Regions from separate parts of the Mesorhizobium sp. M1169 genome, predicted to be linked through region 1. Evidence: predicted binding sites of a transcription regulator. Region 1 holds the regulator's gene; each other region holds the start of a gene.
What was found. Region 1 encodes LexA, which represses DNA repair genes until DNA is damaged. Its sites were predicted from a motif close to TGTTCNNNNTGTGTTCNG; they were not measured.
Positions count from the first base shown of each region.

Region 2: a site for LexA is predicted at 4,518-4,535, ahead of NKH41_RS07050 (PA0069 family radical SAM protein). Genes of this name have one in related genera too.
Region 3: a site for LexA is predicted at 5,666-5,683, ahead of NKH41_RS13810 (single-stranded DNA-binding protein). Genes of this name have one in related genera too.
Region 4: a site for LexA is predicted at 6,598-6,615, ahead of NKH41_RS30665 (ImuA family protein). Genes of this name have one in related genera too.

Region 1 covers NZ_JAMYME010000045.1:28,746-36,350, forward strand. Annotated here, with positions in the region: gene NKH41_RS28910 (hormone-sensitive lipase) at 1-32, opposite strand, end outside; gene kynU (kynureninase) at 128-1,375, opposite strand; gene lexA (transcriptional repressor LexA) at 1,823-2,557, shown strand; gene NKH41_RS28925 (ComEC/Rec2 family competence protein) at 2,551-5,016, opposite strand; gene gltX (glutamate--tRNA ligase) at 5,113-6,534, shown strand; gene gltA (citrate synthase) at 6,713-7,605, shown strand, end outside.
Region 2 covers NZ_JAMYME010000005.1:62,185-69,789, forward strand. Annotated here, with positions in the region: gene NKH41_RS07025 (F0F1 ATP synthase subunit A) at 1-723, shown strand, start outside; gene NKH41_RS07030 (F0F1 ATP synthase subunit C) at 791-1,015, shown strand; gene NKH41_RS07035 (F0F1 ATP synthase subunit B) at 1,097-1,672, shown strand; gene NKH41_RS07040 (F0F1 ATP synthase subunit B) at 1,683-2,174, shown strand; gene rnhB (ribonuclease HII) at 2,425-3,120, opposite strand; gene NKH41_RS07050 (PA0069 family radical SAM protein) at 3,289-4,443, opposite strand; gene NKH41_RS07055 (glycosyltransferase) at 4,595-5,098, shown strand; gene NKH41_RS07060 (phytanoyl-CoA dioxygenase family protein) at 5,287-6,261, shown strand; gene moaB (molybdenum cofactor biosynthesis protein B) at 6,292-6,834, opposite strand; gene NKH41_RS07070 (4-(cytidine 5'-diphospho)-2-C-methyl-D-erythritol kinase) at 6,821-7,605, opposite strand, start outside.
Region 3 covers NZ_JAMYME010000011.1:56,941-64,545, forward strand. Annotated here, with positions in the region: gene gyrA (DNA gyrase subunit A) at 1-2,199, opposite strand, end outside; gene NKH41_RS13790 (helix-turn-helix transcriptional regulator) at 2,347-3,174, opposite strand; gene NKH41_RS13795 (hypothetical protein) at 3,261-3,791, shown strand; gene NKH41_RS13800 (MarC family protein) at 3,866-4,495, shown strand; gene NKH41_RS13805 (OsmC family protein) at 4,504-4,929, opposite strand; gene NKH41_RS13810 (single-stranded DNA-binding protein) at 5,052-5,564, opposite strand; gene NKH41_RS13815 (cupin domain-containing protein) at 5,773-6,162, shown strand; gene NKH41_RS13820 (ArsR/SmtB family transcription factor) at 6,245-6,559, shown strand; gene NKH41_RS13825 (SRPBCC family protein) at 6,556-7,080, shown strand; gene NKH41_RS13830 (ATP-dependent Clp protease proteolytic subunit) at 7,107-7,605, shown strand, end outside.
Region 4 covers NZ_JAMYME010000053.1:31,144-38,748, forward strand. Annotated here, with positions in the region: gene NKH41_RS30645 (LON peptidase substrate-binding domain-containing protein) at 1-299, shown strand, start outside; gene NKH41_RS30650 (Trm112 family protein) at 506-745, shown strand; gene NKH41_RS30655 (error-prone DNA polymerase) at 788-4,084, opposite strand; gene NKH41_RS30660 (DUF6504 family protein) at 4,081-5,559, opposite strand; gene NKH41_RS30665 (ImuA family protein) at 5,492-6,574, opposite strand; gene NKH41_RS30670 (metallopeptidase family protein) at 7,099-7,521, shown strand.

The DNA of each region.
Region 1 (7,605 bases):
TTGTCCCAATCGGCAATGTGACGTTCGAACACCCTGCGCCCTCCCTGGCATATGGCCCTGCAGCGTAGCCGTAAGCATCGCGCGGCGCGTCGTCGCCAGCCTCACGATTCCAGCTCTCGCATCAATCTCAAGTGACAGCTGCTTTGATGGCGAAGCGCGCATCCTTCCACGCACCGGTGTGCAGGATGTCCTCAAGCACTTTGGCGGCCTGCCAGACATCGGCATAGCCGACATAGAGCGGGGTGAAGCCGAAGCGCATGGTCGATGGCGCGCGAAAATCGCCGATCACGCCACGTTCGATCAGCGCGCGCATGACCTGGTAGCCATGCTCATGCATGAATGAAATCTGGCTGCCGCGTTTTTCCCCATCGCGCGTGCTTTCGAGCGTGAGCCCGTAAGTGCCGCACTTTGCCTCGACAAGCTCGATGAACAGATCCGCCAGCGCGATGCTCTTCTTGCGCACCGCCGTCATGTCGACATCGTTCCAGATGTCGAGCGCGCCCTTCAGCGTGCGCATCGACAGGACCGGCTGTGTGCCGCACAGAAACCGGCGGATGCCGGTGCCGGCCGCATAGCCTGGCTCGAAGGCGAAGGGCCGTGCATGGCCCCACCAGCCGGTGAGCGGCTGCTGGATGTCGGAAAGATGCCGCTCAGCCGCATAGATGAAGGCAGGCGCGCCCGGGCCGCCATTCAGATATTTGTAGGTGCAGCCAACGGCAAAATCGGCGTTTGCCTTGTCGAGTTCGACTGGCATCGCGCCGGCGGTGTGGCAGAGATCCCAGACGATCATCGCCCCGGCTTCCTGAGCCCTGCGCGTCAGCGCCGGCATGTCGCGCAGTTCGCCCGACTTATAGTTGACGTGGTTGACCAGCACCACAGCGGTGCGTTCGTCGATCAGCTCTTCGATGGTCGGCGCGTCGACCCCCGAGAGGCGCAGCAGCGTATCTTTTCGCGTCGAAACCACACCCTCGGCCATGTAGAGGTCCGTCGGAAAACTATCGCCCTCGGCGACGATGACCTGCCGCTCCGGTCGCATGGCCATGGCGGCGTGCAGCAGCTTGTAGATGTTGACCGATGTCGTGTCGCAGACCACCGTCTGGCCGGCCGCGGCACCGATCAGGCGCCCGAGCTGGTCGCCAAGTTCAAGCGGCATGTTGAACCAGCCGGCCGTGTTCCATGCGCGGATGAGATCATGCGACCATTCTTCGGTCGCGGCCTTGTGCAGTTCATCGAAAGCGGCACGTGAAGCAGCTCCTAGCGAATTGCCGTCGAGATAGATCACTCCTTGCGGCAACACAAAGCGGTCGCGCATCGCGCGCAGCGGATCCGCGGCATCCATCGCCTTTATGGCCACGAGATCGGGAATTCCTGTCATGATTTGTCTGCTCCCCCAAGATCCAACGCAACGCCGGACACGCATCGACTGTTCTTCCATTACCTGGTTGCGCGCAGCAAGGCTCCACCGGCGAGAAGCAGCCTGACCAGGCGGTGGAAACTGGGACTTAACCCGAGGTTGGCGTTTTGAGTTCGTTTCGTTCACGGTGCATCGACCAAACCGCACAGTCGATAAGGGTTCAATTCCGTGCCTTTTACCGACCGACGGCCGATGCCAGCGCCGCCTTCTAGGAGGCCAGAAGGGCGCAAACGAAAGCAGAATCAAGGCGATGAGGCTCGCGGCGGTGAAAATGCGGTACGCCGGTAGGGGACGTCGTTTGTTTCCCGAGCCTTAACGCATTCATTAAACTTTAAACAGTTGCGGAACACAACTGGAACAGATAGTGTTTGTTCTGGGTTTGTTTTTCTGATTCTGTTGGGGGTCGCTATGCTGACACGCAAACAACACGAACTGCTTATGTTCATCCACGAAAGGTTGAAGGAAAGCGGTATCCCGCCTTCATTCGACGAGATGAAGGAAGCGCTCGACCTGGCTTCCAAATCCGGAATCCACCGGCTGATTACGGCGCTGGAGGAGCGCGGCTTCATTCGCCGTTTGCCCAACCGGGCCCGTGCGCTGGAGGTGCTACGCCTGCCTGACTCGATCGCCCCCGGCCTCAATGCGGCACGCAAGTTCTCGCCGAGTGTCATCCAGGGCAGTCTTGGGCAAGGCGCCCCTCGGCAAGGCAAGCCGACATCGTCGCGCGTGCCCGCAGCCGGAAATGACGACGATGTCGTCGCCGCCGTTTCGATCCCGGTGATGGGCCGCATCGCTGCCGGTGTGCCGATCGACGCCATCCAGCACCAGACGCATTCGATTTCGGTGCCGCCGGATATGATCATGGGCGGCGAGCATTATGCGCTTGAGGTCAAAGGCGATTCGATGATCGAGGCCGGCATTTTCGACGGCGACACGGTGATCATCCGCAATGCCGATACGGCGAGCCCCGGTGAGATCGTGGTGGCACTGGTCGACGAGGAGGAAGCGACGCTGAAGCGGTTCCGCCGCAAGGGCGCCTCGATCGCCCTGGAAGCCGCCAATCCGGCCTACGAGACGCGCATCTTCGGACCAGACAGGGTCAAGGTGCAGGGCAAGCTCGTCGGACTGATCCGCCGCTACTGAGCTCCGCCCTTGGCGCCGGCTTTGGGGTTGTCGGCCCGGCGGTATGGCGGCAGGCCCCGTGCCGCGCGTGAAAATTTCCGCTGCACGTGCCAGGGCCGGTATGATTTTTCGACGGCGAAGCGGATCTCGGCGCGTGTTGCCGCTTGTGGATCGAAATAGACGGCGGCACTTCCCGCGCGCGCCAGTTGCCGTTTGGTGACGACGAGGACCAGCCGGTCGTAGTAGCAGGGGTTATGGGCGGTGGCGTCGTCGATGACGATCAAGCTGGCAAAGGCGCAGGCTGGCCGCGCAGTATCGCGGTCCTTGGCTTGCGCGATGATCGCGCCGGATGGATGCCTGGCAAGGCAGAGGCCGTCCGTGCAAATGAACGGCATGCCCGGCGGTAGGTCGGCCGGATCGGCAATGTCGAATTGCGGGTCGTTCTTTCCAGGTGTTTCCGGCGCGACGATAGCCTCTGATGTGAGCGCGCGTTTCCAGTTGTCGATGGTGAACTCATTCGGGCGTGCCCGGTTGACCGCGAGTTCACCGCTGCCGATCGGCAGCGCGACCAGCCGTGCGTCCTCCGAGACCAATACGTCGGGTATGCGTGTCTGCGTTGTCGTCAGCAAGCCGGCGAGCGCAAAAGGAAGTGCCGCCAGCCGCAACCACGTCGTCGCCATGCTGGCAATGACGAGGGCGATCGTCACCAGAAGGACGGATCTCAGCGAAATCAGCCCGACCGCATCGATCGGCGAGCGCTCCGAGATCCACCCGGACAGGGCGATCATCGCCGTCAGCCCCTTGCCCATGACATAGAGAAAAGGGCCATCCGCACCGAACGGCATCGCCAGCGCGCTGAGAACGGCGAAGGGCATGACGACCAGTGACACGATGGGCATGATGGCCAGATTGGCGAACAGGCTGAGCGGCGCCACGCGCTGGAAATGCCATATGGCGAAAAGCGCCGTGGCGCTCCCTGCAATGATCGAGGTCATCGCCAGACCGCACATGCCCAGCAGGACCTTTCGAGTGGCAAAGCGTAGCGGCGACTGCCGCGGCGGCGGCGTGGTGGCCCTGCCGGCGCGGTAATCGGACCAGCCTGCATAGGCGCCGACAAGGGCCGCCGTCGCGGCGAAGGACATCTGGAAACTCGGACCGACCACCTCGTGCGGCGACACCAGGATGACCGCGATGGCCGAGATCGCCAGGTTGCGCATGGTGAGCGCGGCCCGGTCGAACAGCACGGCGATAAGCATCACCGCCAGCATGATGAAGCTGCGTTCGGCCGCCACGACAATGCCGGAAAAGACGAGGTAGGCCGCAATCGAAAAAAGCGCGGCGGCCGCGGCATATTTCTTGACCGGCCGTCGCGATGAGAAATCGGGAAACAGCGCGAAGGCACCCCGCAGCAGCGCCATGATGGTGCCGGCGACCAACGCCATATGCAGCCCCGAGATGGAGATGATGTGGTAGATGCCGGTGCGCCGCATCGCTTCGTTGATCTCCTCGGGAATGCCGGCGCGCACGCCGACGATCAGCGCAGTAGCAATCTCGCCCTCGGCACCGCCGATGCGGCTGCGGATATGGTCGGCGATGGATTCACGCGCGTCTTCGATCGCGGAAGAAAGCTGCGCGGCAAGCGGCATGCTGTCCGACGACACGATTTTCGGATTGCCGAGAAAAAAGCCGCTGCCGCCGATACCGGCGAAATAGCTGTCGAAGGAGAAATCATAGCTGTCGGGCCGCACCGGGCCGGTCGGCGGCAGCAGCCGCACATAGCCGGTGATCTCGGAACCGGCGGTCAGCTCAGCCGGTATCTTCATCGCCGAAACGCGGACCCGTTCCGGCATGTAGCGCAGTGTCGGCCTGGCGGTTGAGATCACATCGATTGTCAGCCTGATGCGGCCGCTCGCCATGGACTCGTACGATACGACGCGACCCGTCAGCCGCGTCGAGATTTCGGAGCCGAGCATATGCGTTCCGACACGCCATGTTTCGAACTTGGCGGCAAGTACGCCAAGCGCGCAGAGCAGCGCCACCATGAAGCACAGGCGCGTCCTGGGCCATGACCGCGAGACGACGGCACAAAGGGTCGCGAGGAGCGCGATTGCGATCGGCTGTGGAAAGGCCGGCTCCACCGACAGCCCGAAATAAACGACCACCCCGCATGCGAGGAACACCGGCACCAGCAGGAAGGCGATGCCGCGGTCGAGTTCCAGACCGGCCGCTGTGGTTACGCTGTTGCGGATACGGGACGGTGACGGGAGGCGGAAACGCCTGCGCAGGCGTACGATAGGCTCGCCCGCGGGCACGAGAACCGTTGCTGGGTCGCTGGCCGGCAGCGACGGAGCATCGAAGCGCGGAGCAGGTAGCAATGCCGGTGCCGGCAGGACAGGCGGGGGAGCGGCAAACAGCAAGCGTTCGCTGACGTCGCTGCCAACGTCCTCGCCCTCGCCCGCACCACGGCCTCGCACAGCCATCGGGTCTGCCCCTTGCGCCCTCGACCTCCTATGCTACATGAACGCGCAACGCGCGAAAGTCCGCAAACCCACTTCCTTCGCCCGCCTGAGAGTTCCATGCCCGATAAGGTCGTCACCCGTTTTGCCCCCTCGCCCACCGGCTATCTGCACATTGGCGGCGCGCGCACGGCGCTGTTCAACTGGCTGTACGCCAAGCACACGGGCGGCACGATGCTGCTGCGTATAGAGGATACCGACCGTGAGCGGTCGACGGATGCGGCGACGGCAGCCATTCTCGACGGGCTTTCCTGGCTCGGACTCACCTGGGACGGCGCGCCTGTCTCGCAGTTCGAGCGCGCGCCGCGCCATCGCGAGGTGGCCGAGGAGCTGGTGCGCGTGGGCAAGGCCTATTACTGCTACGCGACGCCGGCGGAGCTGGAGGCGATGCGCGAGGCAGCGCGAGCCAAGGGGCTTCCGCCCCGCTATGATGGGCGCTGGCGCGACCGCGACCCGTCGGAGGCGCCGCCCGGCGCCAAGGGGGCGATCCGCATCAAGGCGCCGACAGACGGCGAGACGGTGGTGCATGACCGCGTCCAGGGCGACGTGCGCTTTCCCAACAAGGATCTCGACGATTTCATTATTCTGCGCTCGGACGGCAATCCCACCTACATGCATGCCGTCGTCGTCGACGATCACGACATGGGCATCACCCACATCATCCGCGGCGACGATCATTTGACCAACGCCGCACGCCAGACCGTAATCTATCACGCCATGGGCTGGGAGGTGCCGTCGATGTCGCATATCCCGTTGATCCACGGTGCCGACGGCGCCAAGCTGTCGAAGCGGCACGGTGCGCTTGGCGTCGAAGCCTATCGCGCCATGGGCTACCTGCCGGAGGCGCTGCTCAACTATCTGGCGAGGCTTGGCTGGAGCCACGGCGACGATGAGATCATGTCGATCGCCGACATGATTACATGGTTCGACATTGGCGACGTCAACAAGGGCGCCGCCCGTTTCGACTTCGCCAAGCTCGAGGCGCTTAACGGCGTGCATATGCGCCGGATGAACGACGCGGCGCTGCTCGACATCTTCATCGCCACTCTGCCCTATCTAGAAGGCGGCCCGGCAATCGCCGCTCGCCTCGACGACAGACGCAGGGCGCAACTGCTTGCCGCGTTGCCGGGCCTGAAGGAGCGCGCCAAAACGCTGGTCGAACTTGTTGAAGGGGCTGCATTCCTTTTCGTCGAACGGCCGCTGCCGGTCGACGAGAAGGCGGCGGCGCTGCTCAGCGGTGAGGCGCGCGCGATCCTGCGGGGCGCTCATGCGGCACTAGCCACGGTTTCGGAGTGGTCTGCCGCCTCAGCCGAAGCCGCGATCCGCGACTATGCGCAGGCCGCCGGCCATAAACTCGGCGCCGTGGCCCAACCTTTGCGCGCCGCGCTCACCGGCAAAAGTACCTCGCCAGGTGTCTTTGATGTGCTTGCCGTGCTTGGCCGCGAGGAAAGCCTGGCGCGGATCGCTGATCAAATCGATTAGCAAACTGGCCCAAGAAGATTGGCATTGAAAGGTGTGTTTCGCAGTGCAACATTGGGTCTTGGCCTAATCTGCCGCGCAGATTCAATTGCGGCGCAAATGTGCGTACTCCGATGCTTTTGACGTGTTGGGTTCAGATATTTTGCCTTTGCCGGCCTGAGGAAACAAAAAGGAGTTTGCTATGACCGAACCTGCGACAAAAATGGAATTTGGCGGCAAAACCCAGGCATCGACGGCCAAGCTGGAACTCGGCGGCAAAACCCATGAATTCAAGATACGAAGTGGTTCGGTAGGACCTGACGTCATCGATATCGGTTCGCTCTACAACACCGCCGGCGTCTTTACCTACGATCCCGGTTTTACGTCGACGGCGAGCTGCGAATCGGAAATCACCTTCATCGATGGCGATGCCGGCATTCTTTTGCACCGCGGCTACCCGATCGACCAATTGGCCGAGCACGGCGACTTCCTCGAAGTCTGCTATCTCTTGCTCTATGGTGAACTCCCGACCAAGGCGCAGAAGGACGATTTCGACTACCGGGTGACGCGCCACACTATGGTGCATGAGCAGATGTCGCGCTTTTTCACCGGCTTCCGCCGTGATGCGCATCCGATGGCGGTGATGTGCGGCGTGGTCGGCGCGCTGTCGGCCTTCTATCACGATTCCACCGATATCTCGGACCCCTATCAACGCATGGTCGCGTCAATGCGGCTGATCGCCAAGATGCCGACGATCGCGGCGATGGCCTATAAATACCACATCGGCCAGCCATTCATTTACCCGAAGAACGAGCTGAATTTCGCAGCCAATTTCCTGCATATGTGCTTCGCCGTGCCTTGCGAGGAATACAAGATCAATCCGGTGCTGGCCCGCGCGATGGAGCGCATCTTCATCCTGCACGCCGATCACGAACAGAACGCCTCGACTTCGACCGTCCGCCTGGCCGGCTCGTCGGGCGCCAATCCTTTTGCCTGTATCGCTGCCGGCATCGCCTGCCTGTGGGGTCCCGCACATGGCGGCGCCAACGAGGCAGCCCTGAACATGCTGGGCGAGATCGGTCATGTCGATCACAT
Region 2 (7,605 bases), on a different contig from region 1:
CAGATCCATCCGATCATTCCGATTCACATCGGCGGCTACGACCTGTCCTTCACCAATTCGGCTCTGTTCATGCTTGCGACGGTCGCTGTCGCATCGGCGTTTCTCTACCTCAGCACGTCGAGCCGCAGCCTGGTTCCGGGCCGCCTTCAGTCGGTCTCGGAAATGGCCTATGAATTTGTCGGCAATATGCTGAGGGACGCCGCGGGCACGCAAGGCATGAAGTTCTTCCCCTTCGTGTTCTCGCTGTTCATGTTCGTGCTTGTCGCCAACCTGCTTGGCCTGTTCCCGTATTTCTTCACCATCACCAGCCACATCATCGTCACTTTCGGCCTCGCTGCGCTGGTGATCGGAACGGTCCTCGTCTACGGCTTCACCAAGCACGGCCTTGGCTTCCTGAAGCTGTTCGTCCCGCATGGCGTGCCGGTCTACCTGCTGCCGCTGGTGGTGCTGATCGAGGTGATTTCCTTCGTCTCGCGTCCGGTCAGCCTGTCGGTTCGTCTGTTCGCCAACATGCTCGCCGGTCACATCACGCTGAAGGTGTTCTCGGGGTTTGTCGTCAGCCTGAGCGCGCTCGGCGCGGTCGGCGTGGCGGGTTCGGTTTTGCCGCTGGCGATGGCCGTGGCGCTGACGGCGCTGGAGCTGCTGGTCGCGTTCCTGCAGGCCTACGTCTTTGCGGTGCTGACCTGCATGTATCTCAACGACGCCCTGCATCCCGGGCACTGACAAGGTTTCCGGCATTGCCGCCGGATCGATTTTGCAACGGAATTTTAGATCCAAAGGAGTTGAACAAATGGACGCAGAAGCAGCAAAGTACATCGGTGCAGGCATCGCATGCCTCGGCATGGGCGGCGCGGGCATTGGCCTCGGCAACATTTTCGGCAGCTATCTGGCGGGCGCGCTGCGCAACCCGTCGGCAGCCGACGGCCAGTTCGGCCGCCTGATCTTCGGCTTCGCCGTGACCGAAGCGCTGGGTATTTTCTCGCTTCTCATCGCGCTTCTCGCCCTGTTCGGCTGAATGCTTGTTCGGCTGAACATTGGGAAGAATTGAACAGGCCGGCCGCGATCCTGCGGCGGGCCTGAATTTCGGGGATAGTCCATGTTCGTGACATCTGCCTTTGCGCAAGAGTCCGCGCCCGCCGTCGAAGGCGGCAGCGCTGGCACCGGCGTGCCTGCCGAGGCGCACGGCACGTTCCCGCCATTCAATCCGGCGACGTACCCCTCGCAGCTTCTATGGCTGGCAATCACCTTCGGGCTGTTTTATCTCTTCTTGAAACGGGTGGTGATGCCGCGCGTTGGCGGCATCATCGACGTGCGCAACGACCGCATTACCCAGGATCTCGACCATGCTGCCCGGCTGAAAAGCGAGGCCGATGCCGCCGTTGCCGCCTATGAGCAGGAATTGGCGGAAGCCAAGGGCAAGGCCAATGCGATCGGCCAGCAGGCCAACGATGCGGCCAAGGCGGAAGCCGAAGCTGCCCGCAAGACGATCGAGGCAGCGCTTGACCAGAAGCTTGGCGAGGCCGAGGCGCGTATATCTTCCATCAAGGCCAATGCCATGAAGGAAGTCGGCACGATCGCCGAGGACACCGCTTCGGCCATCGTCGAGGCGCTTGTCGGCGGCAAGGCCAGCAAGGCCGAAATCGCGGCCGCGGTCAAATCCGTGGCCGGGTGAGGAGCGCATCATGGACGCCACATCTCTCGCGACGCTTTGGGCAACTGTTGCCCTCGTAATCTTCCTCGGCATCGCCATCTACATCAAGGTGCCGGGCATGATCGCCAAGACGCTCGATGCGCGTGCCGACAAGATCAGCTCCGAGCTCGAGGAAGCGCGCCGGTTGCGCGAAGAAGCCCAGCAGCTGCTTGGCCAATACCAGCGCAAGCGCAAGGAAGCCGAGCAGGAGGCCGCGGCCATCGTCGCCGCCGCCAAGCGCGAAGCCGACATGCTTGCCGCCGAGGCGCACAAGAAGACCGAGGACTATGTCGCCCGGCGCACCGCCTTGGCCGAGCAGAAGATCGGCCAGGCCGAGCGCGAAGCGATCGGCGAAGTGCGTGCCAGCGCTGTCGACATCGCGGTCGAAGCCGCGCGGGCGCTGCTGGCCGGCAAGATCGACGCCAAGGCCGGCGCCGACCTGTTCAACGCCTCGCTGCAGGATTTGAAGTCGAAGCTGAATTAAGCGACTTCGTCGGGAAATTCATCGAAAGCCGCCCGGGAAACCTGGCGGCTTTTTTGTGGGCGAAAGCGACTGAGCGCGTGATCTCCCCCTCGAGGGGGAGATGTCGCCAAAGGCGACAGAGGGGGTCGGCACGTCCTGGCGCGACGCCCTATGGAACGAAAGAGAACGTTGGCGCTTCACGCGAGGCGACCCCCTCTGGCCTGCCGGCCATCTCCCCCTCGAGGGGGGAGATCACACCTTGCCGAATCGCTCAATCCAAATCCGAAAAACCCTCTTCCTCCAGCACCTCGGTGCCGCCGAACCGGAACGGCGCGAAGGAGGCGCGGTGCAGCCGTGCCACTGGCCCGTGCAGATCGATCGCCGTGCGATGGCGCACAGTGGCGTAGCCCATATGCAGTTCGAAGCCGTAACGCGCATGATGGCTGCCGCAGCCGCACATCATGCGGTCGCGCATCACCTTGGCGACGATCGAGGCTGCGGCGATCGACTGCGAGCGCTGGTCGCCCTTGATCAGTGCTTTGCCCTCGCAGGGCAGGCCGGACGGCACGTCGCGGCCGTCGGCCAGTGCCAGCTTCGGCCGGATTGACAGGCCGGCCACGGCACGGCGCATCGCCTCCAGGCTGGCCTTGAGGATGTTGGAGGCATCGATGCCTTCGGCGCTGACCGAGGCCATCGATACGGCGAGCGCGGAGCCGAGGATTTTCAGGAACAGCGCCTCACGCTGCAAATGCGTCAGCCGCTTGGAATCGTCGAGGCCGTCGGGGATGTTGGCGGGATCGAGCACCACCGCTGCCGCCACCACCGGCCCGGCGAGCGGGCCGCGGCCGGCCTCGTCCATCCCCGCCACCGGCCAAAGGCCTTCGGCCATCGCCCTCGTCTCGAACGAGAAGTCGGGTTTCTCGACGATTTCGAAGAGAAGCGGAGAATCGGAACGCGGGCGAGCCATGGTGCGGCGAGGTTCGCATCGGCTCCGATTCTCCGCAAGTCCCCTCCGGGTCGGGCGGGGCACCGGACCAGGAGGGGGCTACCGTCTGCAAGCCCGGGGACAGGACAGGCGGGACGGGATTTTTTGCCTGTTGCCGGCCGTTTCAACCGGCTGGCGCGAGACGCTTTGTCACAGCAGCATCAGCTGCTCGGTAGCCTTGGCGGCGGGGACGAACTGGTCGGTCCTGAGCGAGCGCCGCTCGGCGTTGAGGCCGAGCCGTTTGGCAGCGATCTCGAAACGCCGGCCGATCTGCCAGGCATAGGGACCGGAGCCTTTCATGCGCTTGCCCCATTCCGAATCGTAGTCCTTGCCGTCGCGCATCGAACGGATCAGCGACATGACGTGGCGATAGCGATCGGGATAATGGCGCAGCAGCCAGTCCTTGAAGATCGGCGCGACCTCCAGCGGCAGGCGCAGCAGCACATAGCCGGCCTCGCGCGCGCCCGCTGCCTGCGCCGAATCGAGGATGCGCTCCATCTCCGGGTCGGTCAGTCCGGGGATGATCGGCGCGACCATCACCGAGGCCGGAATGCCGGCGTCCGAAAGCTGCCTGATCGCCTCCAGCCGCTTGGTCGGCGTCGACGCTCGCGGCTCCATCGTTCTGGCCAGCATCCTGTCCAATGTCGTCACCGACAATGCCACCTTGGCCAGCCCGCGTTCGGCCATGCGTGACAGAATGTCGATATCGCGTGTCACCAGCGCCGACTTGGTGACGATGCCGACCGGATGGCCGCGCGCCTCCAGCACTTCGAGGATCTCGCGCATGATCCGGTATTGCTTCTCGATCGGCTGATAAGGATCGGTATTGGTGCCGATGGCGATGGTGCGCGGCTGGTAATTATCCCTGGACAATTCCTTGTCGAGCAGCCGCGCCGCATCCGGCTTGGCAAACAGCTTCGATTCGAAATCCAGCCCCGGCGACAGGCCCATGAAGCTGTGCGTCGGCCGCGCGAAACAATAGACGCAGCCATGTTCGCAGCCGCGATAGGGATTGATCGAGCGGTCGAAGGAGATGTCGGGCGATTCGTTGCGCGTGATGATGGTGCGCGGCTTCTCGACCTGTACCTCGGTCTTGAAGGGCGGCAGCTCCTCCAGCGAATTCCATCCATCGTCGAACACATGCCGGCTGACCGGCTCGAAACGGCCGGACGGATTGATGCCCGCCGACCTGCCGCGATTGCGGTCGGGACGGACGCGCATGCCGCTCTGCTCGATCATCGCATTCGCCATCTCGGCCCTGCCAGCGCCGAAGGCTGCAATATCGGCACGCACGATCTGTTCCATCTTGGCCCTTTCCCAGGGACTGTCCGCCCGCTGTCGAATCGCTCTGCTCATGAATGTATTCCTATCGTATCGATGAGAACAAAGCAAGAACTTTCTCGCGGCACGCCGCAAAAACTGGCGCTACCCACCGCTTTCCGCTATTCGGCTAAACATGCTCAGCGTCCTGATCGAAACCCTGAATGACGAGGAGGGCCTTGCCCGCACGCTCGCCTCGCTGATCGGCGGCGCGGTCGAAGGCGTGGTGCGCGACGTTCTCGTCTGCGACACCGGCTCGACCGATCAGACGCACCGCGTCGCCGAACATGCCGGCTGCCACTATGTCAGCGGCGGCATCGCCGCCGGGATCAGGCAGGCCAAGGGCGACTGGCTGCTCTTGCTGGAACCGGGCGCGCGGCTGGGAGAGGGCTGGATCGACGAGGTCGTCGCCCATACCGCCAGGCAAACCATGGCGGCGCGGTTCTCGCGGGCACGCGGCAGCCGCGCGCCGTTCCTGTCGCGTGTCTTTGCCGGAAATCGCGCTCTCGCCGAAGGCCTGGTGATCAGCAAGCGTCAGGCCGCGGCGCTGTCGAAGAACGCCCGCAGCGCCGAAGCGATCGCCCGCGGCCTGGCGACCAGGAGGCTCCACGCCGAGATCTGGGTCGCGCCGCGGAAGTGACGGCTTACCGTCCCGGTTATGGGAACTCCGCCCAAGCACATTTTCTGGCGGGTCGTCGTTTATTGTGCATTGCACAAAATCTGGCCGGGGGTTACCATTCCCGGCGATATGGGCGAATAGGGTTTGGGGTGTGCCGGAGCGGCGACGACTAACGTCGATGCTGTTCCCTCGACATTTTGAGGACCCCGATGACCCTTTCAAGCCCTGACAAGTCCGGCGCTGCAAGCCTCGAGGCGATCGCACGAAACGGCGGCACGCTGCGCCGCATCGCCGCCCGCATCCCGACCTATCTTTCCGACCTTCGCGAGAATCCGGCATGGCTGCCGATGTTCATGCTGGCCCGCACCATGCCGGCGCGGCGCCTGCACTGGCGCGGTGCGAAGCCGGTTCCGCCGGCGCGCAATGTCGGTGAAACGATGTTCGCCGGCGTCGATCGCGATGCCGTCGTCGGCGCGCTGCGGACGGAGGGGCTCTATTCGGGCCTGATGCTGCCGGCCGCCATCCATGACGAGATCGCCCGCTTCGCCGAGCGCACGCCATGCTTCGGCAATTTCGACCGCCGGCTGGAATTCCTGCCCGAAAAACACGCCGATGCCGAAAAGCATTTCGGCCGCCCGCTGCTCAGCGGTCACTATTTCGAACGGGTCCTCGACTGCAACGCTGCGGTCGCCGTGCAGCGGGATCCGCTGCTTCTCGATATCGCAGCGCACTATCTCGGCAGCCAGGCCAAGCTGATCACCACCCGCGTCTGGTGGAGCTTTCCGACCGGTGGCGTCTCGGACGCCGACAAGAACATGGCCTCGCTCGGCAAATACCATTTCGACCTCGACGACTGGCGCATGCTGAAATTCTTTTTCTACCTGGTGCCGGTCGACGCCGACACTGGGCCGCATGTCTATGTCCGCGGCTCCCACAACCGCCGCATCCTGAAGCATCAGCTGACGCTGCTGGTAGGCCATTCGGCGGAAGAGGTGCTGGGCGTCTACGGCGAGCAGAGCCCGGTCACGCTGACCGGGCCGGCCGGCCTCGGCTTTGTCGAGGATCCGTTCGGCTTCCATATGGGCACCGTGCCGACGCGCACGCCGCGGCTGATGATGGAAGTCGGCTTCGGCGTCTCGCCGCCGTCGCGCCGGCGTTTTCACGGCGAGCCGGTCATTCGCTAAACCGACGTCGCTTGGCTGATACCTCGGTTCTCAGCCGCGCCGCAAATGCTCGTCCAGCCGCGGCATGATCTCGACGAAGTTGCAGGGCATGTGCCGATAGTCGAGCTGCGGCTTCAAGATGCCGTCCCAGGCGTCCTTGCAGGCGCCGGGCGAGCCCGGCAGCACGAAGACGAAGGTGGCATTGACGACGCCGCCGGTTGCCCGGCTCTGGATCGTCGAAGTGCCGATCTTATCGTAGGAGATGCGGTGGAACACTTCGGAAAAGCCGTCCATGCGCTTTTCGAAGATCGGCTCCAGCGCTTCCGGCGTCACGTCGCGGCCGGTGAAGCCGGTGCCGCCGGTGGTGATGACGACATCAATCGCTTCGTCCCTTGACCAACCCAGGACCTTGTCGCGGATCTTGTCGCGGTCGTCGGTAACGATGTCGCGGGCGGCCAGGACATGGCCGGCCTCGGCAATGCGGTCGGCCAGCGTCTGCCCGGATTTGTCGTCGGCGAGGCTGCGCGTATCGGAAACGGTCAGTACCGCGATGCGCACGGGAACGAAGGGGCGGCTCTCGTCAATCCTGGCCATGGGCATCAACCTCCGATGTCACGCTTCGCGTCGCCGCGACAAACCAGTCGGGATGGCGGCTGCGAATATCGACGGCCGCGCGCTTGGCCACATTGCCGGTCTCGAACAGCCCGAAGCAGGTGGCGCCGGAGCCGGACATCCTGGCAAAACCGGCTCCGGCCTTGTTGAGCACGGAAAGCGCCTTGCCGATCGCGGGCTGGATTGCGCGCGCCGCAGGCTCGAGATCATTGCGGGTGATCTCCAGCCAGTTGCGGATGCTGTGGAAGTCGAGGTTGCGCGGCAGCGGCGGCAGTCCCGCATTGTCGCGGCGGCCAAGCGCTTCGAACACGTCGGCCGTCGAGACGGCAGTGCCGGGATTGACGAGCACCAGACCCAGCGCCGGGAAACCCGGCACGAGCGTCAGCTCGTCGCCGATGCCGCGGGCTATCAGCGGCTTGGCTGCGAGGCACATCGGCACGTCGGCGCCGAGCGACAGACCGATCCGCGCCAGTTCGGCATCGCCGATGTCGAGGCTCCAGGTCTGGACCAGGGCGCGCAGCACAGCCGCCGCATCGCTCGACCCGCCGCCGACACCGGACGCGACCGGCAGGTTCTTTTCGAGCCTGATGGCGACAGCCGGTGCGTGCTGGGGACCGGCCTCGCGCCGCAGTGCATCGCGCGCTCTCACCACCAGATTATTGTCGTCGACCGGCACCGCGGAGGCGTATTTGCCGGACATGGAAAACCCATCGCTGTCGGCAAGTTCCGTTTCGATGCGGTCGCCGAAGCGCG
Region 3 (7,605 bases), on a different contig from region 1:
ATCGGCCATCGCAATGCCGCGCACGCCGACCGAATTGCGGCTCTGGAAGACGCGTACGTCGCTGACCGGAAAGCGGATGCACTGGCCGGAACTTGCCGTCAAAAGCACGTCGTCATTGTCGGTGCAGGTCTCGACGCCGAGGATCTCGTCGCCTTCCTCGTCCAGCTTCATGGCGATCTTGCCGTTGCGGTTGACCTGGACGAAGTCCGACAGCTTGTTGCGACGCACGGTACCGCGCGTGGTGGCAAACATGACGTCGAGCTCGCCCCAACTCGTCTCATCCTCCGGCAGCGGCATGATCGTGGTGATGCGCTCGCCCTGTTCGAGCGGCAGCATATTGATCAGCGCCTTGCCGCGCGATTGCGGGTTGCCGATCGGCAGGCGCCAGACCTTTTCCTTGTAGACGATGCCGCGCGAGGAGAAGAACAGCACCGGCGTGTGCGTGTTGGCGACGAACAGCCGGGTGACGAAATCCTCTTCCTTGGTCGACATGCCGGAGCGGCCCTTGCCGCCGCGGCGCTGCGCCCGGTAGAGCGACAGCGGCACGCGCTTGATGTAGCCGGAATGGCTGACCGTGACGACCATGTCCTCGCGCTGGATCAGGTCCTCGTCTTCCATGTCCGCCCCGCCCTCGGCGAGCTCGGTGCGGCGCGGCGTGCCGAACTCGTCGCGCACGGCGATGAGCTCGTCCTTGACGATCTGCTGGACGCGGGCGCGGGACGAGAGGATGTCCAGGTAGTCCTTGATCTCGTCGCCGATCGTGTTCAGCTCGTCGGCGATCTCGTCGCGGCCGAGCGCGGTCAGGCGCTGCAGGCGCAGTTCGAGGATGGCGCGCGCCTGCTCCTCGGAGAGATTGTAGGTACCATCCTCGTTGATGCGATGGCGCGGATCGTCGATCAGAAGAATCAGCGATTCCACGTCGCCCGAAGGCCAGCGCCGCTCCATCAACTGCTCGCGCGCCGTCTGCGGATCCGGAGCGCTGCGGATCAGCTTGATGACTTCATCGATGTTGGCAACAGCGATGGCAAGGCCGACCAGCACATGGGCGCGGTCGCGCGCCTTGCGCAGCAGGAATTTCGTGCGCCGGCTGATCACCTCCTCACGGAAGGCGACGAACGCCTTCAGCATGTCGGTCAGCGTCAGCAATTCCGGCTTGCCGCCGTTCAGTGCCACCATGTTGGCGCCGAAGGACGTCTGCAGCGGGGTGAAGCGGTAAAGCTGGTTGAGGATGACATCGGCGACGGCGTCGCGCTTCAGTTCGATGACGACGCGGTAGCCCTGGCGGTCGCTCTCGTCGCGAATGTCGGAAATGCCTTCGATGCGCTTGTCGCGCACCAGCTCGGCCATCTTCTCGATCATCGACGCCTTGTTCACCTGATAGGGAACCTCGGTGATGACTATCGATTCACGATCGTTGCCGCGCGCCTCGACGTTGACGCGGCCGCGCATGACGATGGAGCCGCGGCCGGTCGAATAGGCGCTGTAGATGCCGGAACGGCCAAGCACGATGCCGCCGGTCGGGAAATCCGGTCCCGGAATGATCTCCATCAGCGCCGGAAGGTCGATCGCCGGATTATCGATGAGGGCAATGGCGCCGTTGCAGACCTCGCCCAGATTGTGCGGCGGGATGTTGGTGGCCATGCCGACGGCGATACCGCCGGAGCCGTTGACCAACAGGTTCGGGAAGCGCGCCGGCAGGACTTTCGGTTCGCTGCCCGACGCATCGTAAGTGTCCTGGAAATCGACGGTGTCCTTGTCGATGTCTTCCAGCAACTCATGCGCGACCTTGGTCAGCCGCGATTCCGTGTAGCGCATCGCCGCCGGCGGATCGCCGTCGATCGAGCCGAAATTGCCCTGCCCGTCGATCAGCGGCACGCGCAGCGACCAATCCTGCGCCATGCGCACCAAAGCGTCGTAGATCGAGGCGTCGCCATGCGGATGATATTTACCCATCACGTCGGCGACCGGGCGTGCCGATTTCACATATTTGCGGTTCCAGTGATAGCCGCTCTCATAGGCGGCGTAGAGGATGCGGCGATGCACCGGCTTGAGGCCATCGCGCACGTCCGGCAGCGCGCGGCTGACGATCACGCTCATGGCGTAATCGAGATAGGAGCGCTGCATCTCCTCGATGATGGATATCGGCTCGATGCCGGTGGGGCCGCCGTCGGCGCCGCGCGGTGTCTTTTGGTCGGTCAAATCGGATCACAATCTAATCAGGAATCACTTGGTGCTTATATAGGAAGCCAGCCTGAAACTCCAACAATCGCGGCAGTTTTCCAGTGTGGTTTTTAGCGGCAAATTCAAAAGGATAAACCAATTGCGACGATATGGCCGTGTACCCTTTCACGGGCGTCGCCGGCGGGCGCGATAAGTACCCGGCGCCTCGCCCATCAGCCGCCGGAAACGGCGATTGAAGGTTGATAGATCGTTGAATCCCGCCGAAAAGGCAATCGCCGAAATCGTCTGATCCGACGTCCGCAGCCGCACGGCTGCCCTGTGCAGCCGCGCTCTCAGCAGGAATTGGTAGGGCGTCATACCGGCAACGTGCCGGAAGGTGCGCAGGAAATGGTAAGGGCTGGTGGCGGTCTCGTCGGCGAGTTCGGCAAGCGAGATCGGCCGGTCGGCATCGACTTCGATGCGCCGCACCGCTTCGGCGACACGCTTCTGGTCACGGCGGCTCGGCGTCCGTCCCCGATCCGTAGCGCTGCAAGCCGCAGTTACCGCGGCACCGGCAATGCGCAGGGCGAGTTCCTCGAACACGCCGGTGTCGGCCATCTCGCGCGCCGCCTCCGCTTCGGCAAGCAGCGGCACCAGCGCCGGCAAGGGCGGCAGGCGCGGCGTTCCGAAATCGAGCGTCTTGGCGCCCGGCACGTCGGCGACGATCCGCTCCATATAGGCCGGTCCGAAATGGAAGGAGAGGCAACGGTCGCCGGCGCCATGCTCGTGCCCGCATTCGTAGCATGTGCCGGGATTGCCGAGCAGGAGCGCGCCCGGCGCCAGCATCGCCGTGCCCTCGCGCGCACGATAGCGGAAGGTGCCGTTGGTTACGGCGGCAACGCAGAAATCCCGATGCTCCTCCTCGAATGGCCTGTCGGCGGCGCTGGCGGTGCAGATGACATCCGACACCTGCCAGCCTCGGCCCGACGCCAGCCTGTGCGCGCTCGTCGTCATCGCCGAAACATAGCAACTTTTCCCAAGCGCAGAACCCCTGTCGGCGTCTATGCTTGCCGGTCTCCTGACAAGATGAGAGCGAAGCCATGTCCAATTCCTTTGCCAAGGTCCTGCACAGCGATGGGCCCGTACCGGCCCTTGCCGAGAAACTGAATCTTTATGGCCGCTTCGTCGGCGCCTGGACGTTCGACGCCACGCGCCATCTCGAGGACGGTCAGGTGCTGACCGGGCGCGGCGAAGTGCATTTCGGCTGGGTGCTCGAAGGCCGCGCGATCCAGGACGTATGGATCCTGCCTGCCCGTGACGCCGGCCCCTCGCCCTCGCTCGGCAAATGGACCTTCTATGGCACGACGTTGCGCGTCTACGATCCCGGCGTTGACGCCTGGCACATCTTCTGGAGCGATCCGCGCAATCAGTACTACAGCCGCCAGCTCGGCCGTGCCGAGGGCGACACCATCATCCAGCAAGGCGCAGACGGCACCGGATCTGCTGTGCGCTGGAGCTTTTCGCGCATCACCGAAAATTCGTTCCGCTGGCTGGGCGAACGCTCACAGGACGACGGCGCTACCTGGCGTCTTGAAGTCGAGTTTCTGGCGCGCCGGGCCGTCAGCCCCTGATCCGCACGGTTTCCACTGGCTCCGCTTTGCTCTACCAATCCCGTTATCCGGCTTTGCCGGCGGGGAGGGTCAGCATGCCGAGCTTCGACAGCCTGTTCAACGCCTTCGTCACCATACTGGTGACGATCGATCCGCCCGGCCTGGCGCCGCTCTTCCTCGCCGTGACCCGCGGCATGAACCGCGAGGAGCGCAACCAGGTCTCCGTGCGCGCCTCGGTCATCGCCTTCCTGGTAATGGCGTTGTTCGCAATCGCCGGCGCGTCGATCCTGTCAGTCTTCGGCATCACTCTGCCGGCCTTCCGCGTCGCCGGCGGCTTTCTGCTGTTCTTCATCGCCTTCGAAATGGTGTTCGAGCGCCGGCAGGACCGCAAGGAGAAGATCGGCGACGTCGCCATCACCAGGGACATGATCCACAACATCGCCGCCTTTCCGCTGGCGATCCCGCTCATTGCCGGTCCCGGCGCGATTTCGGCGACCGTCCTGCTCTCAAGCTCGTTTCAGGGTTTGGGCGCGCAGACAGCCCTTGTCGGCATCATCGCCATCTGCCTCGTCATCACCTACCTGGTGTTCGTGCTGTCAGAGCGCATCGACCGTATCCTCGGCCAAACCGGCCGTTCGATCCTGACAAGGCTGCTCGGCGTCATCCTGGCGGCGCTCGCCGTACAGTTCGTCGCCGACGGCATCAAGGCGCTGATGGCGACGTAGGAACAGCCCTACTTCGCTGTCGTTTCAATGACTTCGAAGTCGTGGGTAATCTCGGCAGTCTTGGCCATCATTGCCGAGGCCGAGCAGTATTTCTCGATCGAAAGCCCGATCGCCCGCTTCACCTTGGCGTGTGATAGCGCCCGGCCCTTGACGACAAAATGCATGTGAATGCGGGTGAACACCCTGGGATCGGCTTCTGCACGGTCGGCATCGAGTTCGACCACGCAATCTTCGACCGCCTCGCGCCCCTTTTCGAGGATATGGACCACGTCATAGGCCGAGCAGCCGCCAGTGCCGATCAGCACCAGTTCCATTGGGCTCGGCCCCGGCGTCTTGCCCTCCGGCCCGAACGCAGTGCCTAGCACCAGCTTGTGCCCATTGGCGGACTCGCCAACGAAAGTGCGCTCCTCGACCCATTTGACCCTTGCCTTCACCTGATACGTCCTTTCACCGCTCAAACGCACAACGTCCCGAAAATCCAAGACAGATTTTCGGGACGCCATTTCGTGGCCAAGGTGCCGGCGCTTTTCGCCGCAAGGGCAGTCCGCCCGAGAAATCAGAACGGGATTTCGTCGTCCAGCTCGCGCGACGAACCACCGCCGCCGCCCTTGTTGGCGCCACCGCGATTGAAACTTTCGCCCGGGCCGGACTGGCCGAAATCGGAACCGCGGCTCGCACCACCACCGGCATAGTTGCCGACCTGGCCGCCGCCCTCGCCCCGCGCATCGAGCATCTGCAGCTCGCCGCGGAATTTCTGCAACACGATTTCGGTCGTATAGCGGTCATTGCCGGTCTGGTCCTGCCATTTGCGCGTCTGCAGCTGGCCCTCGACATAGACCTTCATGCCCTTCTTCAGATACTGCTCGGCCACCTTGGCGATCTGGTCGTTGAAGATCACGACATTGTGCCACTCGGTCTTTTCCTTGCGCTCTCCGGACGTCTTGTCGCGCCAGCTTTCCGACGTCGCGATGCGGATGTTGACGACCGGGTCACCCGAATTCAGGCGGCGGATTTCAGGGTCCGCCCCGAGGTTGCCCACCAGAATGACCTTGTTGACGCTACCCGCCATGATACTTCTCCGCGCTCATCCGAAACCGAATTTTTGTCGCCGCACCTTACAGGCTATGGACAATCCCTGCCTGCCGTCGCTGCCTTTTCCCACAAGGTTTTTGTTCTCTTTTCGTTCTATAGGAGAGGCCCTGCACTGTCAATAGTTGTCAGTAAGAAGTAGTGTCTTGGCGTCGAATTTCCACAGACCATGGGATCGAGGCGAACGCATGAAGATGGTTGCGCATAACGATCAGCCGCAAGAAGAGTGGCGGACGGGAGTAAAGACCCGCATGCATGTCTCTGCCCGCAACGGCGCAACTCAACTTTGCATGTTTGAACAATGGGTCGAACCCACCGTTGGCGCCCCGACACATTGGCACCCGGTCGAGGAAGTACTTACCGTCATCGCTGGCAGGGCCGAGATGTGGATCGACGAAGAGCATCTCGTCTTGACTGCCGGACAGTCGCTTGTTGTCGCCGCGTACAGGCAACATGGCTTCCGAAACGTCGGCTCCGAATTGCTTCATATTCATGCTGTGCTCGCGTCACCAGTTTTCGAGGCGACGTTCAACGGATCCCCCGACATGGTGAGACGCTGGCTTCCAGCGAGTTTGTAAAACCTCGCCTGTCTTAAAAAATACCGCCTGTCTTAAAAAACACGGCTTGCCAAACCGATAAGTATTTACTTATGCTTTCGGCATGATCGAAGCAGACATTTTTCGGGCACTAGCGGATCCAACGCGTCGCGCCGTCTATGAGCGGCTCGCCGACGGCGAGATGACGGTGTCGGAACTGCGCACTGGCATACCGGTATCGCAGCCGGCGGTATCGCAACATCTCGCAGTGCTGCGCGGCGCCGGCCTCGTGGTCGAGCGCCGGGCCGGTCGCAACGCCTATTACCGCGTCGATCCGAAGGGGCTTGCGCCACTGCTCGGCTGGATCGAACGCTACCGTGCGTTCTGGCCAGAGCGCATCGAAAGGCTCAAGACGGTTTTGAAGGACATGGACCAATGACCAACCGAGGCAAAGAACGCGCCGAAATGGCCGCAGACAAGATCGAGTTCGAGTGCGAGCTGCCCGAACCGCCGGAACAGGTGTGGCGGGCGCTGACGGTGCCGGACCTGCTCGCGGCCTGGATGATGCCGAACGACATCAAGCCCGAAATCGGCAACCGCTTTGCCTTTAAAGCGCCGAATGCGCCGATCGAGTGCGAAATCCTCGACGCGGATCCCGGACGGCTGCTGCGCTATTCCTGGCGGGAGCGGCCGGCGCCCGGCGATACGCAGGTGCCGCCCGGCAATCCCCTGGACAGCGCAATGAACGACAGCCCAGTGGACAGCATCGTCACCTTTACGCTCGACCGCACCGTTTCCGGCGGCACGCATCTGCGCATCGTCCATGATGGTTTTGCTCGGGCAGCAGTGCCGGAGATCGCGATGGCAGGCGCCGGTTGCCGGCTTTCCTTTGACGCGCACACTCCCAGGCACAAGCAGATCGCCGCAAACACCCCGCGCCTCTTCCTGCGCGCGGCCTGAACGACAACAGTCAACGGAGACAACCGATGAGCGGCCTTGCCAATCTGGTGCCGATGGTGATCGAGCAGTCGAGCCGCGGCGAACGTGCCTTCGACATATTTTCGCGGCTGCTGCGCGAGCGCATCGTCTTCATCAACGGCCCGATCGATGACGGCACCTCGGCGCTGGTGTGCGCCCAGCTTCTGTCGTTGGAATCCGACAATCCCGACAAGGAGGTCTCGCTCTACATCAACTCGCCGGGCGGCGTGGTGACCAGCGGTTTCGCCATCTACGATACGATGCAGTATATCAGCTGCCCGGTCTCCACGGTTTGTATGGGCTTCGCCGCCTCGATGGCCTCGTTCCTTTTGATGGCCGGCACACCGGGGCGGCGCATCGCGCTACCCAACACCAGCATCGTGCTGCATCAGCCTCTCGGCGGTTTCCAGGGCCAGGCCTCCGATATCCAGCGCCATGCCGAGGGCATCCTTCGCACCAAGCGGCGCATGACCGATCTTTACGCCCGCCATTGCGGCCGCACCTACG
Region 4 (7,605 bases), on a different contig from region 1:
CCTTTCTCGCCGATCTCGACGAGGAGCAGGCAGACGCCGAGATCGACCGGCCGGCGCTGCTCAAAGCGTTTCGCGCCTATCTGCAGGCGAACGATCTGGAGGCCGACTGGGAAAGCGTCAGCCGCGCCGAAAACGCCATGCTGGTCAACGCACTGTCGATGATGGCGCCCTACGGGCCGGCCGAGAAACAGGCGCTGCTCGAAGCGGCCGATCTGAAGACACGCGCCGAGACCCTGATCGCCATCACCGAAATGGCGCTGGCGCGCGACAATGAGGATTTCGGTTCGAGTTTGCAGTAGGCTCTTGCCTTCTCCCCTTGTGGGAGAAGGTGTGTCGGCACGCAGCGCCGAGACGGTTGAGGGGTGTTGGAAGGATCGCCGTCGGTGCCAAGCTGGAACACCCCTGATCCGACCGAGCTTCGCTCGGCCACCTTCTCCAACAAGGGGACAAGGGGAAGTTCGCGCTCGAACCCTTAACCGATTGCCTTGTGGAAAGGATGGATCGAATGGCGGATGGACGTGACGGGAACAGGACTGTCGACCCCAAGCTGCTGGAACTCTTGGCCTGCCCGCTGACCAAGGGGCCGCTTGCCTGGGATCCGGAACGCGGCGAGCTTATCTCGCGGGTGGCAAAGCTTGCCTATCCGGTGCGGGACGGCATTCCGATCATGCTGCCATCGGAAGCGCGTGTCATCACCATAGATGATGCCATGCCACCGCCGCCGCGCCTGGGTGGAACACCCTGAGTGCTGCGGTTCAGAGCCGCTCCGTCGCGATCTTTCGCGCCTCTATTGAAAATTGCGCCCTTTGGGCATGACCTTCTCTGCCTTTCCCAATAGTTCCGTTTGCGCGATGCTGCCAGGCTGAGCCTCGTCTGCACTGTCCGCAGGCCTTGCCTGCTCAAGCAGCACCGACAGCCACGGCGTCAGATCCTCGACCTTCTCGGCGACGATATGGATGACGTCCGATTCCGATTGCAGCTTGCCGGTGACGCGGATGAGACGCGCGCCCATGACGATGGGGCGGAAGCGGTCAAAAGTCCTTTCCCAGAAAATGATGTTGGCGACCGCATTCTCGTCTTCCAGCGTCAGGAAAATCGCCTTGCCATTGCCCGGCCGCTGCCGCACCAGCACGAGGCCGGCGACCGAAACGCGCCGGCCGTCCCGCACCTGGCCGAGCCGCACATTGGGCGTGACGCCGGAACGATCCAGCCTTTGACGCAGGAAGGCGACCGGGTGCGCCTTCAGCGACAGGCCAAGCGAGCGGTAGTCGTGGACGACGTGCTCGCCGAGCGGCATTGTCGGGAGCCTTGTTGCAGGCTCCAGATCGCGCAAGCGGATCGCCGGCTGGTCGAACAGCGGCAGCTTTTCGGCGGCACTCTTGCCGTCGAGCGCGCGGACCGCCCATAGAGCGTCGCGACGGTTCAATCCAAGCGACCGGAAAGCGTCGGCCTGCGCCAGTTTTTCGATCTCGTCGACGTTGAGGCCCGAGCGCAGCCAGACGTCGGGTACGGATGCATAGCCGGCGCCGCGCCTCGACACAAACGCTTCCATGCGCTCCTTCGACAGGCCCTTGACCTGCCGAAAGCCGAGCCGGACGGCATGGCTGGTCCGGATGACGCCGCGCATCTGGGCATGGCGGTCAAGGATACGATCCGGATCGAAAGGCGATTTCTCCAAGGCGCAATCCCAGCCGGAAAAATTGACGTCGACCTCGCGGATCTCGACGCCGTGGTCATGCGCGTCGCGGACAAGCTGGGCCGGCTGGTAAAACCCCATCGGCTGGGAATTCAGGATCGCGGCGCAGAACACGTCGGGATAGAAGGTCTTGAACCAGCAGGAGGCATAGACCAGCAGGGCGAAGGAGGCGGCGTGGCTCTCGGGAAAGCCGTATTCGCCAAAACCCTCGATCTGCTTGAAGCAGCGCTCGGCGAAGTCTTTTTCGTAGCCCTTGGCGACCATGCCGTCGACCATTCTCTTGCGGTAATTGCCGATCGTGCCGGTGCGCTTGAATGTCGCCATGGCGCGGCGCAGTTCATCGGCTTCGCCCGGCCTAAAGCCGCCAGCAACGATGGCGATCTTCATCGCCTGCTCCTGGAACAGCGGCACGCCCAGCGTCCTGCCGAGTATTTTTTCCAGTTCCGGCTTGGGATATTCGGGTTTCTCCTTGCCTTGCCGGCGGCGCAGGTAAGGGTGGACCATGTCGCCCTGGATCGGGCCGGGCCGCACGATCGCCACCTCGATGACGAGGTCGTAAAAGCTTTTCGGCCGCAGCCGCGGCAGCATCGACATCTGCGCGCGCGATTCGATCTGGAAGACGCCGATCGTGTCGGCACGGCAGATCATGTCGTAGACATGCTTGTCCTCGGCAGGCAGAGTGGCCAGCACATAGGGCAGGCCGTACTCGTCCCGCGCCTGCGGATAATGATCCTGGAGCAGGGTGAAGGCGCGCTGCAGGCAGGTCAGCATGCCGAGCGCCAGCACGTCCACTTTAAGGATTTTCACCGCGTCGAGATCGTCCTTGTCCCACTCGACCATCTTGCGCTCGTCCATCGCCGTCTTGACGATGGGCACGATCTCGTCGAGCCGGTCCCGGGTGATGACAAAACCGCCGACATGCTGCGACAAATGACGGGGAAAGCCCATGATCTCGTTGGCGCATTCGATCACATGCCTTGTCGATGGATCGGTCTGATCGAGGCCGCCGGCCTTTGTCTCCTTTTCGCCGAGCTCCGAGGTCGACCAGCCCCAGATCGAACTGGACAGCGCGCCCCGGACGTCGTCCGACAGGCCCATCGCCTTGGCCACTTCGCGCATCGCCGAGCGGCCCCGGTAGCTGACGACGGCGGCGGCCAGCGCGGTGCGCTTGGTGCTGTATTTGGAATAGATGTACTGGATGACCTCCTCGCGCTTTTCATGCTCGAAATCGACGTCGATGTCGGGCGGCTCGTTTCTTTCCTCGGAAATGAAGCGTTCGAAAAGCGTTTCGATCTTGTCCGGGCCGACTTCGGTGATGCCAATGCAGAAGCAGATGATCGAGTTGGCGGCAGAGCCGCGCCCCTGGCAGAGAATGTTCTGGCTGCGGGCGAATTTGACGATGTCGTGGACAGTCAGGAAATAGCGCGCGTAGTTCAGACGCTCGATCAGAGCGAGCTCCTCCTCGATGCGCTGCGTCACAAAAGCGGGCACGCCCGAGGGGTAGCGGATGGCGGCTCCCTCCTTGGCCAGCCTTTCCAGTTCGGCCTGCGGCCCAAGACCCGATTCCGTCGGCTCGTCGGGATAGTTGTATTGCAGGTCACTGAGCGAGAAGGTCAGCTCGCCGGCAAAACGCAGCGTTTCCGCCAGCGCTTGCGGATGCCTGCGAAAAAGCCGTGCCATCTCCAGCGGCGGCTTTAAGTGACGCTCGGCATTGGCCGCCAGCTCCAGCCCCACCTCGGCGACGGGCACATTGAGGCGGATCGCCGTCAGCACGTCCTGCAGCGGGCGCCGTTCCGACGTATGGTAGAGAACATCGTTGGTCGCCATCAACGGGATGCCGGCCAGCTCCGCCATCGCCGCCGCCTGCTCGATACGGAAGCGGTCGTTGCCGCGGTAATCCGGCGAAACCGCAAGCCACAGGTTTTCACCGAAACGATCCTTGAGCCGGCTAAGGAGTGCGAGGCTGGTTTCCGCGTCCGCCGACACATCCGGCAGTATGGCGAGCGACAGGAGATCGCCCCATTCGAGAAGATCGCTCTGTTTGAGGAGCGTCGCCCCTTTTTCGTTCTCGTCACGCAGATTGGCCTGCGTCAGCATGCGGCAGAGATGACCCCAGCCCTTGCGATCCTGCGGGTAGGCGAGGATGTCCGGCGTGCGGTCGCAAAAAACCAGGCGGCAGCCGGGATGATAGGAAACACCCTCCACCTTGGCCTGCTGCCAGGCGCGCACCACGCCCGCCACCGTGTTGCGGTCGGCGAGACCGATCGCCGAAAACCCCAGGAATTTTGCCGCGACCACCAGCTCCTCCGGTTTCGAGGCACCGCGCAGAAACGAGAAGTTCGACTGGATGCCGAATTCGGCATAGGGGTTGGCCGTCAGCGCATTCATGCGAAGATCCCATGCATGAACCAGCGCGGCGGGACTTGAGAGGCGCCGTAAAGGCCCTGGCGATAGAGCCAGTAACGGCGGCCATCGGCATCCTCGATGCGGAAATAATCCCGGGTCGGGGCATCTTCTCGTCCCGCCGCCCCTCGCCACCATTCCGGCGCGATGCGCTCCGGCCCTTCGGCGCGCGCGACCCGATAGAGCGCGCGCCGCCAGCGGAAGTTCAAAGGCGGGCCTTCCGGCATTTCGGTGGCCGGCACCTCGATCGGCTCGGGCGAACGGAAAAGCCGGATCGGCCGTTCCGGCTGGAAGACGGTCGTGGGAGCGTCCTTCGCCTTGTCTGGCTGCTTCGGCGGCGAGCTTCTCTGCGGCGCCTCCGTGAAGGGAAGGGTGGCGACGGCGCGCTCCGGCAAATGGCTCTCGACGGCGACCGACTTCAAGACCGCGCCTTCGCCGAGCCGAGCGCGAATGCGGTCGGCAAAAAGCGCGATATCGGCACCGTCGTCGCTCGTCTTGCCGGCAAGGTCGGCCTGCTGCATGTCGAAGGCGGCGGCGGTCAGCACCGAAAGGCGCACGAGATCGAAGCCATAGCCGGCGTCGATATCCTGTTCGAGCGCGGCAAGCCTTTCGTGGAACAATTTCTGGATCAGCCGCGGCTCGCGCAGAGGCCGCGAGGTGCCGACGGCGATGCGGCTGACGCCGCCATCGACGCGGAAAAGCAGCAGCGCCAGCCGCCTTGCGCCCTCGCCGCGACGCTCGAGGTCGCTCTTCAAGGTGGTCGCCAGCATGCCGGTCAGCCGCTCGATGTCCTCGGTCAGCATGATCGGCTCGGCAAGGTGACGCTCGACCGAAAGCGGTGCCACCGGCAGGCGCGGCGACACGGCCTCCTCGAGGCGGCCAAGCGCCTGGTCGAGGCGCAAGAGCAGCGATGCGCCGAAGCGGCGGGCCAGCGGCGCGCGCGGTGCCGCCATGACGGCGCCCGCCGTGCGCAGGCCGACGCTTTCGAGGCTGGCGCGTACCTCCGGGTCGATGCGCAGCGCCGCCAGCGGCAAGGGCGCGAGAAGCGCTTCCTCCTCACCATCGGGCACGATGCGGTCGCCAGCAAACCGCGCCGCCGCCCAGGCAGCACCAGGCGTGGCGGCAAGCCCGGCGCGGACATCGAAGCCCTGATGGAAAAAACGCGACAGGATATCGTCCAGCATCGAGCGTTCGCCGCCGAAAAGATGGGTGCAGCCGGTGACGTCGAGATAGAGGCCGTCGGTCCCGTCAAGCGCCACCAGCGGGGTATAGCGGTCGCACCAGTCGGCGAGGCCTTCGAGCAGGCGCCGGTCGGCCTCCGGATCGGCCTCCACGATGTCGATCGAGGGATGCATGGCGCGTGCGTCGGCTATGCCCATGCCGCGCTTCAGATTAAGCGCCTCGGCCCGCTCGTCGAGGGCGGCGATGCGCTGGGCGTTCCGGTCGCGGTGACTGATCACCAGCGGCAGGTGATCCGACGGCCGGGAACGCCAGGACCGCCCCAGACGCTGCCGCAGGATCCTCTCGGCGGCGAGATGCGGAAACCACAGGGATAGGATTCTTTGGCCGTTCTGGGGCCCATTCCTGAGACCTTCCTTGCTCGCCCCGTCTTTCTTCGAATATGCGTTCATCGGGGTTCCACTCCAGTGTGAATTTTCCGGACAAGGCCGTGCAGCTCTTGCCGATGGCGACGGTGAAGGCGGGCCGGCCGATCGAGCCGGCGAGCGGCCCGGCAAGCGTCTTACGCGTTGCCGCCGGTGCCGCCGACAGGATGAGGCGGACGGGCGCTGCCGTCGGTTCGGGCTCGCCGGCCTGGCGCAGCAGGAACAGCGGCCGGCCCGCACTCTGCGCGCGGGCGTGCAGCCGCCGCGTCGCGGTGAGGTCAAGCCGCTGCGGGCTGCCGCGGATTTCGAGGATGACGGCGGCCAGCGCCGTCATCCGGGCAGCCTCCTCGGCGATCCACAGCGCATCGAGCAGCCTTGGCGCCTCGGAAAACAGCAATTGCTCCGGCTCGATGCCGAAGAAGGCGTGAAGCCCCCTGGCATAGGGAAAGCCGGCCTCGCGGAAAACCTCGGATGTGCCGATCCACAGCACCGGCAATCGCGGCCCCTGGCTGAGGATCAGGCTGACGAGCGACAAGGCAAAACCGGCAACGGCCCCGGCATCGCGGGTCGCGGCGCCATGAAACTCGCTCACCGCCGCCTTCGGCAGGCCGCCGCTCAGCGCAGCATCGAGGCGCTCGGCGCCGGTGCGCAAAAACGCATCGGGCGGCGCCACGGCGAGGCCGCGCCGGACAATGGTCAGATTCCGAGCGGGTGTCGGATGCCGAGAGGGTGTCAGACTCTGACGAGGGACATCCGCGTCAAACGACGAACTGGCCGGCGCCTCCAGGCGCTCGGGCAAGGTCCCTTCGATCTTCGCGATCTGGCGGCGCAGGGCAAAAACAGTCTCCCGCGCCACGGCGCTTGTCGCCATGACGGTCAGCTTCCACTCACAATTGTTCCTGTTATGTTCCATATAGATTCCAGAGGGAGGATGAAGAGTCAAGCGGAGTCATGGGGAATTTATTCCTGCCCGATTTTAGCGGGCCGTTCACGAAACAGGAACTGCCCGTGAGTTATCGACCCGGCCGCTTCCGGGCCATCCCTAAAACCAGCCAGACGATCATGACGCCTATGATGGCGCCGACAAGCATCCGAAGCAGGCTGACCAACTCGGAATTCCTGCCGAGATAACTGGTCAAGACCACCAGCACCAAAAGAAGCAGTGCGCCAAACACTCCACAAATTGCAGCGCTTCTGACGAATTGGTTGCTGAATGGCATTTGAACACTCGACTCTGACAGAACGATGGAGGTTCGGCTTCGGGTATGGCGGCGTCCATCATCTCGCAAAGGCCATCCCTAGACCAGAGCGGATGACAGATTGCGCCCTTGAATCTGCCGCGTCATTTGCCGAGTCCGGCCTGAAAGCCTATATGCCGGGATCAAAGGACAAAGCATGGCTCGCATCTACCAAACACGCATCTGGCACGACCAGCTTTCGCCAACGATGGAGGAAATCGAGCTCCTGGCGCTGGAGGCCTATGCCCATCTGCCGGAGGACTTTCGCAAGTTGACCGGCGAGATCGTCATTCAGATCGCCGAATTCCCGACCGACGAGATCATGGACGACCTTTCGCTGGAAACGCCCTTCGACCTGCTCGGCCTGTTCGAGGGGCGCGGCATCGCCGAGCGCTGGAATCCGCAGACCGGCGAGGGGCCGAACCGCATCACCCTCTATCGTCGCGCCATCCTCGACTACTGGGCCGAGAACGAGGAAACGCTGGGCGACATCGTCACCCATGTGCTGATCCACGAGATCGGCCACCATTTCGGCCTGTCGGACGACGATATGGAGAAGATTGAAGAGGCAGCAGAGTGAGCGACCCCGCTCCTCGTCATCCTGGGGCGGAGCAAGGAGCGAAGCGACGCGGCGCAGACCCCAGGCGCCGCCAGCCACGGCGAG